DNA from 3 places in the Marvinbryantia sp. genome. Region 2 is predicted to be linked to each of the others. Evidence: predicted binding sites of a transcription regulator. Region 2 holds the regulator's gene; each other region holds the start of a gene.
The links. The regulator HrcA, encoded in region 2, represses chaperone genes, less so after heat shock. The targets are predictions, from matches to a motif close to TGTTAGCACTCNNNNNNNNNGAGTGCTAACA.
Positions count from the first base shown of each region.

Region 1: the regulator HrcA is predicted to act here: its motif matches at 4,905-4,935, upstream of ACLU9Q_RS14760 (Hsp20/alpha crystallin family protein).
Region 3: the regulator HrcA is predicted to act here: its motif matches at 5,239-5,269, upstream of ACLU9Q_RS11035 (Hsp20/alpha crystallin family protein).

Region 1 covers NZ_JBKXTT010000013.1:108,384-115,240, reverse strand. Annotated here, with positions in the region: gene ptsP (phosphoenolpyruvate--protein phosphotransferase) at 1-582, opposite strand, end outside; gene ACLU9Q_RS14775 (D-alanyl-D-alanine carboxypeptidase) at 885-2,132, opposite strand; gene ACLU9Q_RS14770 (sensor histidine kinase) at 2,247-3,371, opposite strand; gene vanR (VanR-ABDEGLN family response regulator transcription factor) at 3,361-4,056, opposite strand; gene ACLU9Q_RS14760 (Hsp20/alpha crystallin family protein) at 4,353-4,787, opposite strand; gene ACLU9Q_RS14755 (AGE family epimerase/isomerase) at 5,003-6,241, opposite strand; gene ACLU9Q_RS14750 (ROK family transcriptional regulator) at 6,351-6,857, opposite strand, start outside.
Region 2 covers NZ_JBKXTT010000005.1:17,800-24,656, forward strand. Annotated here, with positions in the region: gene ACLU9Q_RS06830 (CHAP domain-containing protein) at 1-1,435, shown strand, start outside; gene ACLU9Q_RS06835 ((2Fe-2S)-binding protein) at 1,643-1,840, shown strand; gene ACLU9Q_RS06840 (uracil-xanthine permease family protein) at 1,907-3,310, shown strand; gene ACLU9Q_RS06845 (SGNH/GDSL hydrolase family protein) at 3,423-4,115, opposite strand; gene hrcA (heat-inducible transcriptional repressor HrcA) at 4,327-5,370, shown strand; gene grpE (nucleotide exchange factor GrpE) at 5,423-6,004, shown strand; gene dnaK (molecular chaperone DnaK) at 6,042-6,857, shown strand, end outside.
Region 3 covers NZ_JBKXTT010000008.1:82,721-89,577, reverse strand. Annotated here, with positions in the region: gene hcp (hydroxylamine reductase) at 1-1,551, opposite strand, end outside; gene ACLU9Q_RS11050 (M20 family metallopeptidase) at 2,015-3,187, shown strand; gene ACLU9Q_RS11045 (DUF2500 domain-containing protein) at 3,579-4,007, opposite strand; gene ACLU9Q_RS11040 (DUF1810 domain-containing protein) at 4,063-4,482, opposite strand; gene ACLU9Q_RS11035 (Hsp20/alpha crystallin family protein) at 4,632-5,108, opposite strand; gene ACLU9Q_RS11030 (hypothetical protein) at 5,357-6,172, opposite strand; gene ACLU9Q_RS11025 (hypothetical protein) at 6,331-6,504, shown strand; gene ACLU9Q_RS11020 (hypothetical protein) at 6,634-6,813, shown strand.

The sequences.
Region 1 (6,857 bases), on a different contig from region 2:
ACGCGCAAGGATCGCCGTGTGGGAATTTGCTGAGCCGTGTACTGTGACGAACGCCAGGATCCGGCTTTTGTCCATCTGTACCGTCTCGCTCGGTGAAAGGTCGTCCGCAATGATAACAGAAGGCTGTTCAGCCAAAAACGCTCCGTCCCCCTGTCCACTCAGATTCCGGATGAGACGGTTGGTGATGTCCCGCATATCCGCGGCGCGCGCTTTCATATAATCATTATCCATCGCCGCAAACATTTCCGCGAAATGGTCCCCCGCCGCTGCAGCCGCATACTCGGCATTCACCTTCTCCGTGCGGATCATATGATACATTGCCTCCAGAAAGTCCTCATCCTCCAGTATCATCTGATGCGCTTCAAATATCATGGCGTTCGCCTCTCCGACCTCCGCCACTGCCTTCTCATAGAGCCGCTGAAGCTGCTCCTTCGCCGCGGCTGCCGCCTCCCGGATGCGCGCAATTTCCGCTTCCGCATCCTCTGTTTTTCTGCGCTTCACCTGCTGGTCGCTTTTTTTCAGCACCGCGGCAGGCCCCACCGCAATGCCTTTATATACTGATTTTCCGGAAAGTTTCCACATCACATATTGCCTCCGTCATCCATACTGTCCTCCCGCGATCCTGATGCGCTCTGCCGAAAGGATTTGTTGTATTCAGAGGTCATCCTATTACACAGGCGGGATTTTTATTATTATATCATGTCCCGATCGGAGCGTCACTATACAAAAAGCTTCAAGTCTCTGACAACACCGCTGCACATAATAGCTGCTGATCTTGCCAACGCCTCTGCATACAATAGCTGCTGATCTTGCCAACGCCTCTGCACATAATAGCTGCTGATTTCTGCCAATCCATGTGAACGCAGAATGTGATAAATCTCATATTATGCCGATAACTGTCCCGCTACATTTAACGCATCCTCTATGTGATATGGTTCCGTTTCATGCGAGCCGGGCGCGCCCGCCGTCACCAGAATATACTCCCTGCCGCCAACACTCAAAAGACTTGCCAGGCAAAGCCCCGCTTCCTCTGTATAGCCTGTTTTTCCGCCGAGGATCACGCCGTCCGCTCTGCTGTCCGTCTGTGAAAACAACGTGCTCCAGAAGGTAAAGCCGTCCGGATGCTGTTCTGTCGGCTGCACGTAGTAATATTTGCTGGTAAAAATTTCCCCAAAAGTAGCATTCGATAAGGCATACTGCAGAAGTATCGCAATGTCGGCAGCGGAAGAATAATGCGTTTCCTCCTGCAGCCCGGTACAATTTGTGAAATTTGTGTTTTCCATGCCGAGCTGCGCCGCCTTCTGATTCATCAGCTCCACAAACATCCCCTCCGTGCCGCCGATATAGCGGGCAGCCGTCAGACAGCACTCCGCCCCTGACGGAAGCAGGATGCCGTACAAAAGCTCCCGCAGCGTCGTCTCCTCTCCCGGCAGAAAGCCAGCCATGGATGCGCCCTCCGCATAAAGCTGTTCATAGATATCCGTTGGTATCCAGACAGTCTCGTCCAGATTGCCCGAATACTCGATTACCAGAAGCGCCGTCATAATTTTTGTGAGCGATGCCGGATAGATCTGCGCGTGGCTGTTCTTCTCCGCCAGTGTTTCGCCGGTATCGGCAGCTATTAAAATCGCATAGGGACTGTATAGATCCGCAAGGTTCACGCTTCCGGCTCCGTCCCCTTCAGCCGCCTGCTGTACTCTGGGACTCACAAACCGCACCGCCGCAAGACAGACCAAAGCCGCCAAAATTACCCCGACGGCGGATGTCAGCATTGTACAGATCCGTGCAAGTCTCCTTTTCTTAAACTGTTTTTTATTCCATTGCGCTTCCTGCCGCATTCTGTTTCTTTGTGCTTCCTGCTGCATTCTGTTCCTTTGCGCTTCCTGCCGCATTCTGTTCCTTTGTGCTTCCTGCCGCATCTTGTTTCTTTGTGCTTCCTGCCGCATTCTGTTTCTTTGTGCTTCCTGCCGCATCTTGTTTTTTTGTGCTTCCTGCCGCATTTTGTTCCTTTGTGTCTCCCGACGCGCTTCATAAGCTTTTTCCTGCTGTCCGGCTGCAGCCCCTGGCTGCTCCGTACCGTATCGCCGGTTCGTTTCCATCCTTCCCCGCCGTTTTCTATTATCGTAATACACGGCATATCTCCCTCTTTCCTTATAAGCTGCAAAAAAGACTCCTGTCAGTAATTATCTTACCAGACAGAAGTCTTTCATCCTTTAATATGCAGTTGTTTATTTCCTAAGAAAAGGTTAAGACTGCGGCAGCGTGACGGTAAAGGTCGTCAGTTCGTTTTCGCTTTCCGCCATAATAGTGCCGCCATGCAGCTCGACAATATCTTTTGCGATGGCAAGTCCCAGCCCGGCGCCGCCGGTGTTTGTGGCGCGGGCGCTGTCGAGGCGGAAGAATTTTTCAAAGATCGTCTCCAGCTTCTGCTTCGGGATCGTCCTTCCGTGGTTGCGGAAAAGTATCACGATTTCCTCCTCCCTCTCCTGCACTTCAATCTCGATCACCGTGTCCGGGTAGCTGTACGCCACCGCATTTTTCAGTATATTGTTGAACACGCGCGCCAGCTTCAGCGGATCACAGTAGATCATAATGCCCTCCTTCGCCTGCACCTGTGCGGTGTTTCCATGCCCCTGCAGGATCGGATAAAACTCATCCGCCATCTGGATGAGCATATAAGACAGGTCGATGCGCTCCTTTTCCAGCGCGATCTGCTGCAGGTTGTAGCGCGTGATCTCGAAAAATTCGTTGATAAGCCGCTCCAGACGGAGCGCTTTTTCCAGTGAAATGTGCACATACTTCGCCTTCTGCGCTGCCGGCATATCCGGCGCTTCCTCAAGGAGGCTCAAATATCCGATAACAGATGTAAGCGGCGTCTTCAGGTCGTGCGCCAGATAAACGATCAAATCATTTTTGCGGCTGACTTCTTCTTTCAGCGTCTGCTCGCGCCGCTGCATGTCGGTCTTGATTGCAGTCATCTGCATAGCGATCTCCTCATAGCCAGCAGGAAATATCTCCTCCACATCCCGGTCCCCCGCCATATAGCGACGGATCATGTTACTTGTCTCCGTAATGGATTCCCGCACTTTTTTCGCTGACTGGTAGCGCGCCGTCAGATGAACGGCGACGATGCAGATGAGGACCACCAGGATCAGCGCCTGCAGAAGAAGAACCTTGACACTGCCCCAGTCTGGCTGGTAGATATAAAAATCATCCTTCGTCATATAGGGGGTCGTATAATTCGCGGTAAACCAATCTATAAACATACCGTTAAAAAATACATCCACCATATTGTAGAGCCACAGGCAACCCACTACCGCCGCAATCGCGATCAATATTATTTTTGGCGTCCGTATCTTTTTATCCTTCAATTTTATAACCGCACCCCCAGACTGTTTTTATGTACTTCGGATTTTCAAAGGAATCTCCCATCTTTTCCCGCAGGTGACGGATATGGACCGTGATCGTGTTGCTGCTTTTCGTGAAGTATTCCTCCTTCCAGATCTGGCGGAACAGCTCCTCCGAGCTTACAACCTTTCCCCGGTTCTGACAGAGGATCTGCAAAATGGAAAACTCGGTCGGCGTCAGCTCCAGCGGCTTCTCATTCAGCCTGCACTCATGCGTCGTCACATTCAGCACCAGTCCGCCGTACTCAAACACGTCTGCCTCCGGCTGCGCGCCCACATTGTAGCGCTTATAGCGACGGAGCTGCGCCTTCACGCGCGCGACAAGCTCCAGCGGCAGAAACGGCTTTGTGATATAATCGTCCGCGCCGAGCGTCAGACCAGTGATCTTATCGACCTCTTCGCCCTTCGCCGTCAGCATGATGACAGGATAATTGTATTTTTCGCGAATTTTCCGGCAGAGCGAGAAACCGTCCATATCCGGAAGCATCACGTCCAGGATCGCCAGATCGAGCTTCTCCTTCTCAATACATTGCAGCGCATCCGCCGCACAATAGTATTTGTACACATGGAAATTTTCATTCCCAAGATATAATCCCACCAGATCCGCAATTTCCCGCTCGTCGTCCACGATCAAAATGTTCTCACTCATAGCTGTCCTCTCTGTTTTCACGGGAAGTACAAAATGACTCCCCTGTTTGATTTCTATTTGTTATTACTAAAATACAGGCTCAATATCCTCCTAAAAAATTACTCCGCTTCTCTCTAAATAAAATCTAAGTGAAATAACATTTCCAGTATAACATCCTCCGGCAAGGTTGTAAACCTACGGGAGCTGCCACAAGCAGCTCCCTTCGGATGCATGGCAACGCAAACAGGCGCAGAGCTTTTTCGTCTCTGCGCCTGCTGTATGAACTTTTTTTGTTTTATCGCCATTCTTCCAGGCTCTTAGCCCTCGATCGTGATGTATTTGCTATTCTCCACTGCCGGTTTTTCTTCCTGCTTCGGAACAAAGAGCTTCAGGGTGCCATCCTCAAATTTCGCCTTGATTTCCTCCTGCTTTACTTCCTCGCCTACGTAGAAGCTTCTGCTGCAGGTGCCGAAATGACGCTCTCTGCGGATGTATCTGCCGTTGCTGTCCTTTTCATCATTGCTGGTATTGGCGCTTGCCTGAATGGTAAGGTAGCCGTCCTTCAGCTCTGCCTTTACATCTTCTTTCTTCACACCCGGAATGTTCATCGTGATCTCATAGCCGTGCTCCAGCTCTTTGATATCAGTCTGCATCATGCTTGCTTTTACCACCTCATGCGGTCTCACTGCCTCAAACGGATATCCAAAAAAGTCATCAAACATATCTCTTCCAAAAATACTCGGCATCATCATAAGTCATCTCTCCTTTTCACAAAATATTGTGTCCATTTTTCTATTTTTAAAACATCTGGAAAGGATTCTTGTTTTATTCCGTCCTCTCTATCTGTTCTATATGTAATATAGCACACATTTTAGCACTCGTCAAGTGAGAGTGCTAATAATTTTGTGAAAATTTTGTGAACAAAAAGCTCTTCCGGTTTCCCAGAGGAGCTTTCCAAACCAATTCTTTATTTTCCAACCGCTTCCTTCACCGCGCAGGCAATGGAAGTGTCTACTCTGTGATACGGGATCAGCATGGACTGCAGTGCGTGGTAAATGTCGGATTTGCCCGGCCAGACAGTTCCGAGAAGCTGGTTGTGCTCATCGAGCTGATGGAACCAGGAGCCGTTTACATGATCCAGCACAGTCTCATCAAGATACTGCATAAATTCTGCATAGTTGTCCGCATATTGCTGCTTTCCGGTAACACGGTACAAAACAGCGGAGGTGTTGATCGCTTCCGCCAGCGTCCAGTGCATTCTGTCGTGTACGCATGGCTTGCCGTTCCAGTCTGTCGTGTAAACGATGCCCGGCGCGCCGTCCACATTCCATGCATCCGCGATCGCGCGGTTGAAAAGATTTTCTGCTGCTTCCACATACGGCTGTGCCTTTTCCTTCTCATTTTTATAGGTAGACAGCGCCCAGTGCGTGATCAGACGCGCCCACTCAATGCCGTGTCCTGGCGTTGCGCCGTACGGCTTAAACGGATCATCCGGCTTTTCCTTATTTTTTTCCAGATCCAGATCCCAGTCCTTCGTGAAGTGCTCCGGGATTCTCCATTCGTTGTCCTTCGCCCATGTAATTACATGCTCGACGATGCGTCTCGCACGCTCGCGGTAATTTTCTCTGCCAGTCGCATCAGCAACCGCAAGGAATGCCTCCACCGTGTGCATATTTGCGTTTACACCGCGGTAATCATCCAGCACCGTAAATTCTGTGTTCCAGGTATCGCAGGAAAGCCCTTCCGCCTCGTTCCAGAAACGCTTATCGTATAATTCCAGCGCTTCCTCCAAAAGCTTTTCTGCACCCGGTCTGTTTGCCAGCATGGAGGAGGTCGCCGCCAGGATTACAAATGCGTGCGCATAGCACTGCTTGTCCGGCAAAATTCCGCCCTCCGGCGTGCGACCCGGATACCAGCCGCCGTTTTCCGTATCCTTCAGCTCTCCGTTTAAGCCCTTCAGCGCAGCGTCAACAAGCTTCTCGCTTCCCTCATGTCCGAGCAGGCAGCCGATGCTGTATACATGCGCCATACGACAGGTGATCCATGTCTCGCGGTTGCGGTCCGTCCACGGCGTGCCGTCGTCTCCCAGATACCAGGAGCTTCCCTCCGGCGACGGGAATCTGTGCCCGAAGCGGAGCAGATCGTCTGCAAGCTCCTGTAAAAATGCCTTGTTTTCCTCTGTGTCGATCTGATACTTTTTGATCATGTCCTCCATCCCTTTCTGACTGCTCTTTTGCAGTCCGCTTTTCCTCGTTTAATGGTATATTTAATTTACTATTATTATAGCAAGTATAGAAGAGATGTCAAGACTGCTTTTACAAAATATAACTGCTCAGCTCTCCCTTAAACATCTGATTCACCACGTTGCACGCCGCCCCGATAAGCTGCGCCTCTTTCCCGAAATAAGCCTTTTTCACCGGCAGGGGACTCTGGTCGTGCACCACCTTCCGCTCATTTACCAGTTCCTCCAGCCTGCGGACATGACGCTCATCCCAGTCGATGCAGTCATGTCCGAGCACGATCATTTCCGGGTGCAGGATATTCACGCTGGTGACAAGGACGGCGCTGACGTCCTGAAGCATTTCCTCAAAGACCGCCTCTGTTCCTGTGGTCGGCGGCATACGGCAGAAGTCAGCGAAAGAGGCGGTTTCCGGCGTTCCTGAAGGATCGTCCGCGCCTGCTCCCTCCCCGGCTGCCGCCCGCAGTTTCTTTAAAACAATATGTGTATTTGCGTACAGCTCCAGGCATCCCCGGTTGCCGCAGACACACAGAGGCCCTCTGCGATCAATACTGATGTGACCGATCTCCGGCGCGATTCCACG
Region 2 (6,857 bases):
ACCGAAGAGCAAAACCTTTAATTTGGCGGTGGCAGATCCGCATATCCAGTTTAATAAGCTGAGTGTCGGTTCTTATTATCTGAAAGTACGCTGTGAGGTTTCCAGCGGAAAAACGATTGTAGTGAATAAGAAATTTACAGTCACAGGAACCGGAAAGATTAAGGTGGTAAACCCGAAGCCTGCGGGAAATGTTACGATAAATAAGGGCGCCGGATATTCCATTGGCGGAACGGTGCAGTCTACATATAAGCTTTCGAAGGTCACTGCGTCTATTATAAACAGCAGCAGCAAAACTGTTTATACCAAGTCGGTAAAACCGAATAAGACATCTTATAATGTGGCAAACAGCGTGCTGGATAGTGCGATGCTGTTTAATAAGCTGGCGGCGGGCACCTATAAGTACAAGCTTACGGCAGTGGACAATCAGGGGACAAGTGCCACGCTGATCTATCGTACCGTTACGGTGAAGGCTGCAAATACGAATACGAACACAAATACAAATACGGGCACGATCAAAGTGACAAATCCGGTTCCGGCAGCTAATATTACGCTTACACAGGGAAAATCTTATGCGATCGGCGGCAGAATTACTTCAACGTACAAGCTTACCAGTGTTACAGCTGCAATCATAAACAGCAGCAATAAGATCGTATACACACAGACGGTAATTCCAAATACCACATCCTATAATGTGGCGAACAGCAAGCTGGATGACGCGATGCTGTTCAACAGGCTGGCGGCAGGTACTTATAGGTACAAGCTGACAGCGACGGATGCTACAGGAAAGAGTGCCACACTGATCTATCGTACGGTTACCGTGAAGTCGGCGATCAATACAACTCCGGGTTCGACGGGGGGCAACGGCAATACTAACACCAATACCGGAGATTACTTAAATACGACCGGAGCGGTGACGATACCGGCAAACTTTACGCCGCGGACCGGCAGACCGGCAGCAACCAATAAGTACTATTATAATGCAACCTACAATATTTATTATAAGTATAACAGTCTTGCACCGACGGGCAAGCCGTATTACGGAAAAACTTATGTACTCGGTAACTGTACCTGGTATGCATGCGGGCGCGCAATGGAGATTGTGGCGAAGGCCGGCGGAAATATTGCGAAGGTACAGGCTATTTTCGGACTAGATCCGGTAGGTATTTACAATCAGAATGTTGCAAAGGGCGTATTTGAGTATGGCACTACTCCGAAAATTGGCGCGCTGGCAATCTTCAATTACGGGTCAACCGGAGATGCCCATATTGCGGTGGTAGAAAATATCATCAACGGTGTTCCGTATGTATCAGAGTCTGGTTATACAGAGTCTACCACAATGCCGAACACGGCAAAATCAAATGTCGTCTTCAAGTATCAGAGTATTTACAATTGGGCGGGCGGAAGAAGTCTGCGAGGATATATTTACTTAGTCTGAGGGATGACATAAAAAGCGAGATATAAGCAACAGAAAAAACTCTATGTGGCTGAGCAATCTTCCACATAGAGTTTTTATTATAGTGAACAGCAGGGAGGCTTTTGAACAGGATAGAAAATTATAAAAATAAGGACTTAAACTGTGCGCTTATATATGATAATATAGAAACGCAGAAGTCAACAGAGTGTATTGAAAGGAGGATTAGATATGAAAACAAATGAGATGATTTGTAAATGTAAACAGGTTTCTTATGCTGACGTGGAGAACGCATTGCATCAGATGAACCGGTTCGAGGATGCTCTTAAAGCGTTTGATGAGGTTCAGAAGGTGACACACTGCTCTACGGGCTGCGGAGGATGCCATGATAAAATTTTAGATGCGATTTCTGAAATTATTATGGCGTGATTTAGACCGTGCATAAGAGATAAAATGAAATGACAGAAGTACATGCTGTAAAATGAGGAGGAGATTATGAAAAATTCAACGGAAGCAATTCGCGATGCGAAACAATTGGGTGTGCCGAAAATGTTAATTCTGGGATTGCAGCATATGTTTGCGATGTTTGGCGCGACGATCCTGGTGCCGATTCTTGTGAACAGCTATTTCCAAAGTGCCTGTGGGGAGCCTTTGACCAGGGGACTGACCGTATCTGTGACCTTATTCTGCGCCGGATTCGGGACGCTGTTTTTCCATATATGCTCGAAGATGAAGGTCCCAGCATTTCTTGGGTCATCCTTTGCTTTTCTCGGAGGCTTTTCTACGGTGGCAAATTTAAGCAGCGGGATTTACGCGGGAATGGCAGCAAATGAAAAGGCTGCGTATGCCTGCGGCGGCGTTGTAGTGGCGGGTCTTCTGTATCTGGTACTTGCACTGATTATCCGTCTGGCAGGCGTGAAACGTGTGATGCGTTTCCTGCCGCCGGTCGTAACCGGACCGGTAATTATCTGCATTGGCTTAAGTCTGGCGTCTTCTGCGATCGGCAATGCATCGACCAACTGGTTTCTGGCATTAGTAGCGCTTGCGGTCATTATTATCTTTAACATCTGGGGAAAGGGAATGTTTAAGATTATTCCGATCCTGATGGGAGTGGTGATTTCCTACGTGGTAGCGGTGATTATGAATGCCTGCGGTATTACGAATCCGGACGGTTCTGCGATTATTGATTTTTCAGCGATTGCGTCCGCAAGCTTTGTGGGGCTTCCGCCGTTTCAGCTCTGTAAATTCGATCTGACGGCAATCCTCGTCATGGCGCCGATTGCGATTGCGACCATGATGGAGCACATTGGTGATATGTCTGCTATTTCGGCAACCGTCGGCGAGAACTTCCTTGCGGAGCCGGGGCTGCACCGCACGCTGATGGGGGACGGACTTGCGACAGCATTAGCAGGATTGATCGGAGGTCCTGCGAATACCACCTACGGTGAAAACACCGGAGTGCTGGAGCTCAGTCATGTCTACGATCCGCTGGTAATTCGCATCGCAGCCGTGTTTGCGATTATTATCAGCTTCATTCCGAAGGTATCTGCGATCATCAGTACCATGCCGGCTTCGATCATCGGCGGTGTCAGCTTCATGCTTTACGGTATGATTTCTGCGATCGGTGTCCGCAATGTGGTGGAAAATAAGGTGGATTTAACAAAATCGCGCAACCTGATTATTGTCGGCGTTATTTTTGTATGCGGGCTTGGATTTGGAAATGGTCTTACTTTCCAGATCGGTGCTGCATCAATTACGCTGACCGCACTTGCCATTGCAGCGATTGCAGGTATTGTGCTCAATATGATCCTTCCGGGCAACGACTATGAGTTCGGGGTGAATCCGCAGGGCGATATGAACCGCGGAGTCAGCATAAAGCCGGAAAAAAGCAGAAAATAAGAGAAAAATTCTAAATATCAGCCAGACACTTCGCGTCCGCGGGGTGTCTGGCTGATGGTCAGTTGATGTATGCGATGGACACTTTTGCCCGGACATTGCGGCGGGACCTTTTTTACGCAATCTTATCCACGACGAAATTGTGGATCATCTTGTAGGAATCATCTGTGTAGTGCAGCCCGTCCACAGTCTCAAAGCCAACGCTGTTCAGGTAGCTGTTGCAATCCAGATAGGTGTCAGGAAAAGCGCTCTGTATGGTGGCATTAAATAAGGAAATCATTTCGTTTGTAGTATTGAAGCCTTCGTTGTCTACCAGCGGATTTACGGACAGATAGTAAAAAGCGGTGCCGGGATATGTCTCTTTAAGCGATTGGTAAAGATCAATGTAGAGACTGATATTTGCGGGATCGTTCACGCCGAAATTAAAAATCACGGTCTGCCCCGAGGTACCGGCAAGAACGGCGTCGAGCTCCTGGACACCTTCAGCGGAAAACCATTCGTAACCTTCTCCTTCTTTTCCTATATAAGTGCAGTTGTCGTTTACTGCATCGCGCATCCCAATGGTGCGGGAGTCACCCACAAAGATGAAGGAATGTGCCTTCACAGTTTCCGCAGCCGGAGCGTCTGTTCCTGCCTCAGGCGTGCTGACCGCCACAGTCTCCCCGTCAGGGTCGAATATCTGCACAAGCCGCTGGCGCAGAGGGTTGGAATCGTCTGCCACGTATATCGTTGCAAGACCGGCGAGCGCGATCAGGGCAACAATAGCGAGAACGGCAAACAGAATCGTAAGAAAATTTCGTATCTTCATTGCGGATTCCTTTCATTATTCATTTTTCATAAGTGTATCTTAAAACGCAAAAAATGTCAAATATATCCAGTCGGGATGATTCGACAGAAAAGTTAATCAAAATTTTTTCAAAATAGCTATTGACAATCACAGGCAGCAGTGGTATCTTAAAACCGTAGATGTTAGCACTCGATTCAAAAGAGTGCTAACAAAACAGGAAGGAGGATGCAGGATGCAGTCAGATGATATGAAGCTGGACGACAGAAAATGGAAAATCTTTTACGCTATCATTCAGACATATCTGGAGACAGGCGAGCCGGTAGGCTCCAGGACGATCTCCAAGTACGCAGACCTGAACCTCAGTTCCGCTACAATTCGAAATGAAATGGCAGACCTGGAGGAGATGGGGCTGATCATTCAGCCGCACACCTCGGCGGGCAGAATTCCCTCAGACAAGGGCTACCGCTTATATGTGGATCATCTTATGGAGCAGAAGGAACAGGAAGTAAAAGAACAGCAGGAGCTGCTGATCCAGAAGCAGGATAAGATGGAGCTGATACTGAAGCAGGTGGTTCGGGTGCTGGCGAACAACACCAACTACGCGACCATGATCACCGCGCCGCGCTACCACACGACGAAGCTGAAGTTTATTCAGCTTTCAGCCATCAGTGAGGAACAGCTCCTGGCAGTGGTCGTCACGGAAGGAAACATTGTAAAAAACAAGATGCTTCACTTCCGGCACGGACTGGACAATGAGATGGTGCTGAAGCTGAACATCCTGCTGAACACAAGTCTCAATGGGCTTGCGCTGGAGGAGATCAATCTTGCGATGATCACCCGGATGAAGGAGCAGGCCGGCATCCACAGCGAGGTCGTCAGCCAGGTGCTTGATGCAGTCGCGGAAGCGATCCAGATGGAAGACGATATGGAGATCTATACAAGCGGCGCCACTAACATTTTCAAGTATCCGGAGCTGAGCGACAGCGAGCGGGCGAGCGAGCTGATCAGTGCCTTTGAAGATAAGAAGGAGCTGGCAAATCTGATCAACGAGTCGCTGGAGGAAGAAAACAGTACCGGCATTCAGGTGTATATCGGAAACGAAGCGCCCATACGGAAGATGCGCGACTGCAGTGTAGTCACGGCAACGTATGAACTGGGCGAGGGTGTTCAGGGAACGATCGGGATTATCGGACCGAAGCGGATGGATTATGAAAAGGTGGTCGATTCCTTAAAAACCTTAAAATCCCAGCTGGATACGATATTCGAGCGGGATTGACGATAGATCAGAATATACAGAAAGGCAGGCGGTTACAGTGGCAGAAGAAAACATGGAGAAAGACATGGACGAAGCGATAGAAAACGAAGCGCAGAAGGAGGAAAAACCGGAAACGGAAGAGACTTGCGCGCAGCAGGAAGCTTCGGAACCTGCAGAGGAGGCAGACAGAGAAACGTCACAGAAAGAAAGTAAGAAAGACAAAAAGGATACGCAGATCGAGGAGCTGCAGGATCGGGTGAAACGTCAGATGGCGGAATTTGAAAATTTCCGCAAACGTTCCGAGAAGGAAAAATCGAAAATGTTTGAGATGGGTGCGAAGAGCGTGATCGAACAGCTCCTGCCGATCGTAGACAATTTCGAGCGCGGACTGGCGGCAGTCCCGGAGGAAGCAAAGACGGACGCTTTTGTGGACGGGATGAACAAGGTTTACCGGCAGATGACGGAAATGCTTGATAAGCTCGGCGTCAAGCCGATCGAGGCAGTCGGATGTGAGTTTAACCCGGATTTCCACAATGCAGTGATGCATGTGGAGGAGGAAGAAACTGCGGAGAACACGATCACTGAGGAGTTTTTAAAAGGCTATACCTACAAAGACCAGGTTGTAAGACACAGCATGGTAAAAGTAGCAAACTAAACAAAATTAAATATTACAGGAGCAGGAGGAAATTATTATGAGCAAGATTATTGGTATTGACTTAGGTACAACAAACAGCTGCGTAGCAGTTATGGAAGGCGGTAAGCCAACCGTTATCACAAATACAGAGGGAGCAAGAACCACACCGTCCGTTGTGGCATTCTCCAAGACAGGCGAGCGTCTGGTAGGCGAGCCGGCAAAACGTCAGGCGGTTACCAACGCAGACAAGACGATCTCTTCTATTAAGAGACATATGGGAACTGATTACAAGGTAAGCATCGACGGCAAGAATTACACGCCGCAGGAGATTTCCGCAATGATCCTTCAGAAACTGAAGGCGGATGCAGAGAATTACCTTGGCGAGAAGGTAACAGAGGCGGTTATCACGGTTCCGGCATATTTCAACGACGCACAGCGTCAGGCAACAAAGGATGCGGGCAAGATTGCCGGTCTGGATGTAAAGCGTATCATCAACGAGCCGACGGCGGCAGCGCTTGCATACGGTCTTGACAACGAGAAAGAGCAGAAGATCATGGTATACGACCTTGGCGGCGGTACCTTCGATGTATCTATCATCGAGATCGGCGACGGCGTTATCGAGGTACTTGCAACAAACGGCGACAACCGTCTGGGCGGCGACGATTTTGACCAGAAGATCACTGACTACATGATCGCTGAATTTAAGAAGGCGGAGGGCGTTGACCTGTCCGTTGACAAGATGGCACTCCAGAGACTGAAAGAGGCTGCAGAGAAGGCAAAGAAGGAGCTGTCCTCCGCAACCACCACAAATATTAACCTGCCGTTCATCACGGCAACCGCAGAGGGACCGAAGCATTTTGATATGACGCTGTCC
Region 3 (6,857 bases), on a different contig from region 2:
CAGATAAATACCTTTTATTCCCAGACTCAGTAGCGCCAGCAAATCAGCAACTGCCTTTTGCTCATACCAGGATAAGATCAATGACAGCGGCAGCCCATTTACATCGGTATCAAAAGCATCTGCCAGGGCTGTCGCAATCTGTATTGCAGAATATACATCATTGCACTGCCCGACATCCAGAAGCCTGGGCAAGCCCGCTACTTCTCCAAATTCCAGTTTATTAAATCTGTATTTTCCACATGCCAGCGTTAAAATCATGCAGTCTTCCGGAACCAGCTTTGCAAACTCTGTATAATAATTTCGTCCGGGTCTTGCTCCGTCACAACCGCCAATCAGAAAGAAATGCCTGATTTTTCCCGCCTTTACAGCCTCCACGATTTTTTCAGCATAACTTAATGCGGCATGATGCCCAAATCCAACCAATATCTCCTGCGGCTCCTGATCTTCCGGATAACCGCCCAGTTCTATTGCCTGTTGAATGATTTCACTAAAATCCTTGTCCCCGTTTTCTTTTCTGCCGATGTGCTTTACTCCTTCCCATCCTACCACATTCGTGCTGTAGATCCGGTCTTTATAACTCTCCCTTGGCCGCATCAGGCAGTTCGTGGTCATCAAAATACATCCCGGAAGGTTGTCAAACTGCTTTTGCTGATCCTGCCATGCCCCTCCGAAATTTCCCACAAGATGAGGATATTTTTTTAATCCCTCATACCCATGACATGGCAGCATTTCTCCATGCGTATAAATATTGACTCCTTTCCCCTTTGTCTGTTCCAGCAGCATTTCCAGATCCTTGAGATCATGACCTGAAACAATAATAAAAGGCCCCTTCTTCATATGGATATTGACCTTGTGCGGAGCTGGATTTCCGTAAACCTCCGTATTTGCTTCATCCAGTTTTTTCATGACCGCAATTGCCATTTCTCCGGTACGCATGGTCATCCGGATCAGTTCTTCTACTGTAAGGCTATCGTCTGTGAGAGCCTCCAATGCCTGAATATAAAAATCATCTACCTGGTCACTGTAATAGCCCAGTTCTCTCGCCTGATGCCCGTATGCGCTGATACCTTTTAGTCCGTATAAAATCGTTTGCCTCAAAGAACGAATATCCGGATCTAAGGATTTATCATACATAATTCCTGCCAGATGCGCATCCTTTAACATCTCCGTCTTTGTTTCCGGAAGATCATAAGAAGCATGGGCAGTATGATTTTTAATCTCCCCTGCCCTTTCCCTTAAATTTTCTTTGATTTCCTGTGATTTTCTCAGCAATTTCACATGTTCCTTAGCATCAAAATTGACATTTGTAAGCGTGGTGAAAAGAATGTTTTCAATAAAACTTATCACGCTTTTTTCAATCTCCTGTCCAGCTGCCGCCAGTGATTTTCCAAAACAGCTGATCCCTTTGATCTGAAAAATCAATAAATCCTGCAGATTGGCAATTTCCGGTGTTTTTCCACAAACGCCTAACTTTGTACAGCCCTTTCCATTCGCTGTCTGTTCACACTGATAACAAAACATCTCATAACCTAAATCCATGTTATTGCTCATATACTGACCTTCCTTATCATTCATTTTTGTGATATAGTATTAGCCAGCATAAAAAAAATATACTTATCACAGGAAAAACTTCCCATATAGCAACTCTCTCTTCTGCCCGGGCTTTATCTCTTGTAGAACAGCCCATACACGCAACATAATTTCGCTCCGCCAGAAATAAAACATCCCCCGTATTATAAAACAGTAGTGTTTATAGACTTTCCCCAAGGTCTGTATGCTATACTACTGTGTTATATGGCTCAACACACCATTCTGAAGCATCCCCATTCCATGTAACACCGGCTTTTGTTACGTCTACCCATGCGGCTTGCTAAAACTTTTGTGATGCCCAGATGCGTCTTTTTTGTAAATAGTGGGCAAACTATAAACATTGTTGACGTTATCAACGCCGATTGCTATAATTTTCTCAATATATGTTTATTAATTTTTCGCAGCAAATTAAGGAGGTATGATTATGGATTTTTATAAACGGGCGCTGGCACTGCGTGAAGAAACTATCTCTCACCGCCGTTGGCTGCACCGCAACGCAGAAGTGGGCCTTCATATGCCAAAAGGACAAGCCTATATTATGGATCAGTTGAGAGGACATGGATTGGCTCCACATCCCTGCGGGCATGGAGTGACTGCGGAGTTGGGCAAGGAAGGGGGCAGAACAATCCTGCTCCGAGCGGATATGGATGCACTGCCTATGCCGGAGGAAAGCGGCGAACCCTTTTCCTGTCCAACCGGCACAGAGGCTCATACCTGCGGCCATGATTTCCATGCAGCCATGCTGCTGACAGCGGCAAAGATGCTGAAAGAAAATGAATCCATGCTGGCTGGCAGGGTCCGGTTTATGTTCCAGCCTGCGGAAGAAACCTTTGAGGGTGCGAAAGATATGCTGGCGCATGGGATACTGGAGGGTGTGGATGCAGCTCTAGCCTATCATGTCGGTTCTGGCAGGATGCCTGTGGGCTTATTCATGTACAACAGCGGCGGAACCATGATGTACTCTGTGGATGGTTTCCGAATCACAATCCATGGACGGGGTGCTCACGGCGCATATCCGCACAGTTCCATCGATCCAATCAATATCGGTGTTCATATGTACCTTGCCTTTGAATCGTTGATTGCGCGGGAAGCAGATCCCAGCAAATCCTGTGTGCTAACCATCGGCAATTTTTCCGCAGGTTCAGCACCCAACATCATCCCGGATACTGCCGTCCTCCAAGGAACCTTGCGCACCAATGACAGTGCCAGCCGCGAGAAACTGCTTCGGCGGCTGAAGGAGGTTGTTCACAAGACTGCGGAGGTATTTGGAGGATCGGCAGAGATTGAGATGATTTCTGAGGTGCCGCCGTTAGTATGTGATCCTGATATGACGAACGAAATAGTGGACTATATGAAAGAACTGCCAATCCCTGGTCTGACTCCTGTTCCTGACACATCAGCCAGTGCTTCTGAGGACTTTGCGAATATTGCAGAGAGAGTCCCCAGCGTATACATGTATCTTTCGGCAGGATATATGGATGAACGGGGAGATGCTCCTGCACACAATCCGAAAGTTCGGTTCAATGAGGATGTTTGTCCAATCGGCTCCGCTTGTTTGGCGCACTGTGCAGTCCGCTGGCTGGAAGAACACCAATAAATAAGATAAGGACATCCTGTTGAAGACTGGTATTTTTCCGAATATCCTGAATATGCGACCGAGATGAATATTCTTGCGGCTCGAAATCTCGAATCTGGAAATTTGGAAATCAGAGTTCCAGTACTCGGAAATCGCCTTTTTGTGCTTGATTACGTGTTCGTTTCTATGAGAATATTCGTCAAGGCCTTGCCGCATCTGCGGTACGCAGCAGCCTTTACGAATATTCTCGTAGAAATTATAATTCAGTATGCACAAATGTGAATCTAAAAAGTGATTTCCATATCACCAGACTTCACAATAGTCGGGGCAACGTATTACCATATGCAGATACTCATTTTTTATAGAAATTGAATGTTTCTTTGACACAAATAAGATCTAAATAACATCTTCCTCATCGAATTTTGCTAAAATCACATCCTTCATTACGTTCAAAAGATAAATACCTTGTCCCCTGCAAGGACAGCTTTCCACAATCTCCCTCCGCTAACATACCATACTCTGAGCTGTTAACAGAAAACTCCATCCGGTCTCCACTTTCAACCTGAAATGTCACATAGTACCACGTAGAAGAAGATGTACTATATCCATGCACTCCCGTCGCATCACCAGCATTTGCATGACTGTGGTGCGTAACCTCTGTTCGTTTGGATACAATCACTGCCGATACAGACAAATGCGGAGACTGATTATTTTTATTCCACGTACTGATTCCTTTCACAGCCGTTACAATAAAGGTTCCAATGACGATTACAAATACTATAGTAAACATGATTTCAAATGCACCGAAACCCATGTCAAATCCGCCATAACCAAATCTCATTTCAGTTCCTCCCTATTTGTATCTGGAAACCATACACATTTATTAGTTTCAAAAATTATCCTCTCAAAATCTCCACAGTTCTCTGATCCCGTTCCCCATGGAAGAACTTGTCCAATACCTTCTGGAATACTTCACATTCCGGTTTTGCCAGAGCAAATAAGGTCATGGAAGATTTCAGTTTCAAGTTATCCGGCCGGCCCATCACTTCGTCCGCATCATTGGATTTTATCTCCAGAAGTGCCTGAGATATTTCAATCAGATTCGTTCCAAGCGTGTAATCTTCCATATATGCTTTCGCTTCTTCCATATTCTTAATAGCATAATACCGGGCAGTCTCACTGTAGCCAAGCCCCGCTATCTGCGGAAAAATAAACCACATCCAATGGCTGCGCTTCTTCCCGGATTTTATCTCCTGCAAGGCAGTTTGATAATAAGTCTGCTGTGCGATTAAAAATCGCTCTAAATTGTTATCCATTCTCTGTTGCCTCCTCTGTTTGCCATTATTCTACCACAGGTCAGGCTTTTTTCCTACCACAAACAAAAAAAAGCCCGGAGCCGGACGGTTTCACACACACCGCGCCGAACTCCGGGCTGCCTGGTTTTAATTTATATTAAGAGGTGCCGTTATCCCTCGATGGCAATATATTTCTTTTCTTCAACCTCCGGCTTCCTTGTTTCTGCCTTCGGAATGCTCAGTTTCAATACCCCGCTTTCATATTTCGCATGAATATCTTCCTGCTTTACATCCTCCCCGACATAGAAAGACCGGCTCATGCTGCCTGCATAACGCTCCCGGCGGACAAATCTGCCTGTTTTCTTTTCCTTCTCGTCCTTGTCAAGCCCCTTCGCCGCGCTGATTACCAGATAGCCATCTTTCAGCTCCAGGGAAAGTTCGTCTTTCTTAAAGCCTGGCAGATCAATGTCCACCTCATAGTGGTCGTCATGTTCCTGCACATCGGTCTTCATCATATTCGCCGCATGGCGTCCATACAGTTTCCGCTCCGCTTTACGCATCGCCTTATCGTCAAAGGACGGGAAATCAAAAAAGTCATCAAAGAAATCGTCAAATAAGTTCTCTCCAAAAATACTAGGTGTCATCATAAGTCATCGCTCCTTTTCCTAATTAAAAACATCTTGTTAATTGGAACTGGGGATGATTGGGAAGAAACCGGAACCCTTTTCTGGTTCCTTTCTTTCCTTCTCCTTTGTTCTATCTGTGTTATAACACTTTTATTAGCGCTCGTCAAGAGTGAGTGCTAATAATTTTTGTGAATTTTCTGTGAACTGTTATTCACACGTATGTAATTAACCCAAAAACTATCTGCTTTTATATCCATGCTTTTTCCCACCTATTTCGCATACCGCACTTCTATTTCATAATCTCCCTCGTCATACTCCACCTGCAGTTCATAATCCCCGATCTGCACACTTCCGTCATCCACAGCGTAAAACTTCTGTCCTTCTGCGTCAAAGATCACGAATTCTTCTACCAGCTGGTTTTCAACTGTTTCTAACATCTCCCGGATACAGTCATCACAAAATAACGATTTCATTCTCTGGACGCTGACAATCCCTCGTCCCCTCTGCACTGTCACAGTTCCTTCCTTATTCTCCGGAGTTTTTGTGATATGCAGACTTGTCTGGCTTACCTCATCATATCCAAAGCTCATGCTCATGTAACCATATTCGCCAGCGTCCGGATTCGCCCCTTTTTCAAATAAATCTAGGTCATACAGTTCTCCCGTATTGGTACACACAAGGTACACCTGTGACGGGAACCCTTCTCCGCATGTCCGGCAGATGTCTGCCGTATTGGGAATATAACGGATATAGTTCTCTATTTCCTGCCCATATTCAGAAAACACCAGATCATGCCGTATGGTCTTTGCAATCTCCTCATATTCATCCTTCGTGGCAGAACCCATATATGTGGCTACCATTTCCATAAGTTCTTCCATATCTTCGCTGTTCTGGCGGCTCACCCGGATGTTACTGAACGCAATCGAAAAACTGCAAAGGGCGACCACGGACATGCAGACCATAAAAGCTCCATACCACAGTTCCCTTTTATCCGACTGGCTCAAATGCTTCACATAAGGATCATACTCATCATCCCTCCAGAATTTCCTCCATTTTGCCTTTATCCATTGGCACAACCTTTTCATACTCCACACCTTATCACTTTCTTCACTCTTATCACTCTTTCTTTTGTTTTCACTACTCTTACAATATAAAGTGCTATCACTTACCTATCAAGTGACTGTATATTTCACATCCAATTTCGATTACCATTTACCTATACTAAAATTGGAGGACAGGGAATATGGCAACCAATAAAAGAGTATTTACTTTACGTTTGTCAGATGAAGTATTCGATAAAATCGGCATTCTGGCTACCAGCGAACACCGCTCCTTAACCAACTATATTGAATACATACTGATCAAACATTTAGAAGATGTGGAAAAAGAGCATGGAGAAATTAAAATGGAAGAATAAAGACTGCCATCTGTGTCTACTTTTTCACTTTTTGATGTAAAGTGCTATCACTTAGCTGTCTAGTGAACGTATAAATTTACCGCATATTGGTATACCATAAATTCATACCCGGAACGGAGGGCAAGGGAAATGGCAACCAACAAGCGTGTATTTACTCTGCGTCTGTCGGACGAAGTGTTTGACAAAATCGGGATTCTTGCTACAGATGAACACCGCTCTATGACGAATTACATTGAATATGTACTGATCCAGCATCTGGAGCAGATAGAAAAAGAACGCGGGGAGATCAAGACAGACCAGATACAATAACAAAATTAAGATAACCAGGTCAGTTTGATATACCTGGTTATTTT